Regions from separate parts of the Kistimonas ophiarachnellae genome, predicted to be linked through region 1. Evidence: predicted binding sites of a transcription regulator. Region 1 holds the regulator's gene; the other holds the start of a gene.
What was found. Region 1 encodes LexA, which represses DNA repair genes until DNA is damaged. Its sites were predicted from a motif close to TACTGTNTANNTANACAGTA; they were not measured.

Region 1 (2,190 bases):
TTTTCTGATGTACCTGAAAGCTACCGAATAATTTATGAATCATTGAAAGCAATGATTGCCTGGGTTCGGTCGCAAATGGTTGAATGGTGATGGCAAGCGGCAGTATCCTTTGCTGATTCCGCGCCGTGCCGGTCATTTCTTCGCCATGCAATCAGGAAAGCAGTGTAGATGTCAGATGAATATGTGTTAGAAATTGTTGAGATTTCCGAGGGTGAGATTGTTTTAAGAACCCGCCATGATCACAACACGCTACTAACTCTGAAGTTTTCATCAGATGCGCTGGATTATCTTGATAACCGCTATCTAGATGTCGCCAAAGTGATGCTTAATGCCGGGATGCAGGCTGCCACCGGCGTCGATGAAGCAGAGGCTTCTCTGTTCATCGGGCGCAGGCTGCACTGAAAAAATCAGGCAATACGGGTTGCTTGTTAGTGGTTTTTCGGCCCCGAATCGCCAGGGCATCCGATTTTCCGAACGTAGCGGCTCGCTCCAGTTGATCAAGACCTTGTTCAGACAGGTCGTTTATCCAGGCAACAACCGTATGGCTATTGCCACTGCTTAATGCGCGGCAGGCGAGGTTTAGCGCTTGATCAGACGTGTCGGCTGTCAGCATGAGCAGTTTGTTGGTATTCAGATCGGCGTTTTTCAGCCAATGGCTGATTTCGCTGGTAAAGGCCGATGAGGCGATCAAGGTAAGCCAGCGGTCGTCATGGTTGCGGGTCAGCTGCGACAGGATCGGTGTGATCAGGCAGATGCTGAGGCTGCTGAAGGCCGGGGCAATCACTTCATTGACTCGGCCATAAGGGCGATCATCTTGATAGATCGCCTCGTTCATTCCGGATGGCTGGTGGAGTCCGAATTTGTGCGGATGAAGCGTTTGCGGTTGAATCATCGAATACATCATCAGTTTCTCCAAAAAGCCCTGGTTTACTTTGCTTAAGCTGTTTTATTGATCATCCATTAGCCTTAATGGCGAATAACCCCGACACTGAGTCCTTCTATGGTGAGGTGGTCGGTTTTCAAGTCGATTTCTATCGTGTTAAATTCTTCGTTTTCCGGGTGAAGCAAGACTTTGGCACCTTTTTTCTCAAACCGTTTCACTGTGACTTCCTCGTCAATACGGGCTACAACGATCTGGCCATTGTGCACATCGGATGTGCGATGGACTGCCAGCAGGTCACCATCCATGATGCCGATGTCTTTCATGCTCATTCCCTTAACGCGCAGGAGATAGTCGGCCTTTGGATGGAAAAATTCCGGGTTGACCTTGCAGTGATCTTCGATATGTTCCTGTGCAAGGATCGGCATACCGGCAGCAACTTGACCGATGATCGGTAAGCCTTCGGCTTCATGGGGGTTGTCATCGGGAATTCGAATGCCTCGAGATGCGCCGGAAATGATTTCAATCGCACCTTTGCGGGCCAGGGCCCGTAAGTGTTCTTCTGCAGCATTCGGTGAACGGAATCCCAACTCTTTGGCGATTTCGGCGCGCGTCGGGGGGAAGCCGGTGTTCTCAATATGGGATTTAATGAGAGCCAGAATTTCTGCCTGACGGGGAGTGAGCTTGATCATGCCGCTACCTATTCTGTCGTTATATACAGTAACTGTGATTATATACAGTTGTTTGGTGTCTGCAATAATAAATGTCGTTGGTATGTTGCAGTAATCAGAGTTGATCGGAGAAAAAAACAACGTCGGGTAGCGATGATTTGTTTATTTAAGTGTATACGAACATAAGGAATGAGATAGAACGAAAAAGGCGGGTATAGCTGCATAAGTGTGGGTATAAATGGGTGAAAGTTCAGTATTTACAAGGGGTTGCGAGTGTTTTTATATAAACTTAAAGTGTCGTGTATTCGCTTGCAAAATGAGACGAAAATTCCCAATTTTTCATAAAATTTGTCCGTTGTCTGGCCATACCCTGAAAAAACATAAAACCCCTTTTAAGCCCCTTTAACTCGCGAGTTACAGCCGATTCGATGTATAAAGATGTAACCAGTTGTCATTCCAATGAAAAGGAACGCTCTGTATAAAATGAGATAAACGTTCCCTTTCTGTAAAAAGCTAATAAAAACAAATAGATATGTGTTTTTTAAATAGGAACGTGTTCCTATTCAAAAGGGAACGCGCCTCTTTAGAAAGGGAACGTATGCAAGTCTGGAGATTGCAATCACACTTTGCAGAGAAAAG
Region 2 (2,190 bases), on a different contig from region 1:
TTTCCTGCTGTTTTCCCTTGCTGTTGCCCTGCCCCTTTCTGCACGGCAGATTCCGTTACTCCCTCCACGTTCCTTGACTCCATATTCAGAACTGAGGATGAACACTAGCAATGAGCAGGAAAGATTGTGATAACAGTCCTGATATTCAGGACAGTCCGGTCAGGGAACATCTACAGACATCAGGCGCGCGCAGAACCAGGCAGTAACACCATTGGCCGTTTTTACGGATTTGCTTTAGGCGGAAGATCATCAAACAGGTGCAGCTGCGCCTGGGATTCCGGCGGTTTCAGGTCATGGAGCCGAAACCCGACCCCCAGCAGCCTGACCGGCTTGTTACCCCGCGCCCAGGCACGACCGGCCAGTTTCATGAAATAATCCGGTGAATAGAGTGCTTTTTCACTCAATGCACAGAGTTCTTCCAGTGTCGTCTGGGTAAAGTCATTGAATTTGATTTTTACAAAGCGTTTTGACACCGCATATTCGCGCTGGATTTTTTCATAGCGTCGTCTCAGCTCGTCAAGCAGATCCGGTATCTGAAGTTGTATCGCCTCAGTATCAGGCAGATCATGATCATAGGTGTTTTCAACTGATATCGATTTACGGCGCCAACTCACTTCAACAGGACGCTGGTCAATCCCGCGGGCCAATTCATACAGTCGTGAACCAAAGGTGCCGAAATGCTGAGTCATATCGACCAGTGAAAACTGTCGCATGTCTTCACAGGTTTCTACCCCCATACGCTTGAGACGCGCAGCAGTAGCCTTACCAACGCCGTGTAACTTACGGACAGGGAGTTGCCGAACAAAGTCATCAACCTGGTCCGGGGTCACCACACAAAGCCCATCCGGCTTGTTCCAGTCACTGGCGATCTTGGCCAGGAATTTGTTCGGCGCAACCCCGGCAGACACCGTAATGCGTGTTGCTTCCTTCACACGCGCACGGATCTCGCGGGCTATCAGGGTGCCGCTGCCATGGCATTTACCACAGTCCGTCACGTCCAGGTATGCCTCATCAAGCGACAGTGGCTCAATCAGGTCGGTGTAATCCGCAAAGATCCGGTGAATATCGCGAGAGACCGCTTTGTATAAGTCAAAGCGCGGTTTGAGAATAATCAGGTCAGGACAGAGCTTGCGTGCATAGGCTGACGCCATGGCGGAATGGATGCCGAAAGCCCGGGCTTCATAGTTGCAGGTCGCGATGACACCCCGCTGGTCCGGCAGGCCGCCCACCGCCACCGGACGCCCCCGGAGGTCGGGATTTTCCCGTATTTCAACCGATGCGTAAAAACAGTCACAATCGACATGGATGATTTTTCGTCCGGTATCCTGCATAAACAGTCAGCTGTTTTATCACTCACTCAGGCCATTCTATCACCCGTTACCTGAATAAATGTACAGGCTTATACGAATAAGCTTGCGCCCCGTCAGGTTTCCTATTTTTTCCCATTGAACAGAGAACGCTAAGGCACACTTCCATGCGCTTGACGATTTTTGACACGCCGGTCATCAGCCACCTGATGGTATTCATTGCCTGGCTGGGCCTGAAGCTGGCTGGCTGGAAAACCGAAGGGGAAAAACCGGCCATGAGTCGTTACGTGCTTATCGGCGCGCCACATACCAGCAACTGGGACTTTCTGCTGTTTATGGCGATAGCCCTGCGCTTTCGCATAAAACTGTACTGGCTAGGCAAAGCCTCTCTGTTCCGAGGCCCCATGGGTCCTGTCATGCGCTGGTTGGGCGGTATCCCGGTTTACCGCGATCGCAACTGCAACCTGGTTTGCCAGACTGTGGCTGCATTCCGCCGCTATCCCCGGCTGGTACTGGCCCTGAGCCCTGAAGGCACCCGCAGCTATGTCAGCGAGTGGAAAACCGGCTTTTACCATATTGCCCGTCAGGCTGGGGTGCCCATTCTGCCCGGTTACCTGGATGCCCGGACCAAAACGGTAGGGCTCGGTCAGCCCATTCGCCCCAGCGGGGACATTGCCAAGGATATGGCTTGTATTCGTCAGTTTTATTCTGCTTTTACAGGCATCAAGCCTGAAGGCTCCAACCAGCCATCGATGCCTCTGCACGCCGAGAATGACCCTGCCTGAACCCATCATTCGGCTATATTAGCAATAAAGGAAGGAACCACTCACTGCCAGAGCGCTGACGAATTGACGGGCACAGATCCCGGTGGCAATCTGACAAC

Region 2: a site for LexA is predicted at 1,380-1,399, ahead of dinB (DNA polymerase IV). Genes of this name have one in related genera too.

Annotation. Positions count from the first base shown of each region.
Region 1 covers NZ_BAAJPA010000002.1:276,960-279,149, reverse strand. Annotated here, with positions in the region: gene AC27K1_RS03485 (DUF6586 family protein) at 1-90, shown strand, start outside; gene AC27K1_RS03480 (hypothetical protein) at 169-402, shown strand; gene AC27K1_RS03475 (SulA-like leucine-rich domain-containing protein) at 380-892, opposite strand; gene lexA (transcriptional repressor LexA) at 967-1,572, opposite strand.
Region 2 covers NZ_BAAJPA010000017.1:79,286-81,475, forward strand. Annotated here, with positions in the region: gene AC27K1_RS18775 (hypothetical protein) at 1-68, opposite strand, end outside; gene dinB (DNA polymerase IV) at 222-1,331, opposite strand; gene AC27K1_RS18785 (lysophospholipid acyltransferase family protein) at 1,475-2,092, shown strand.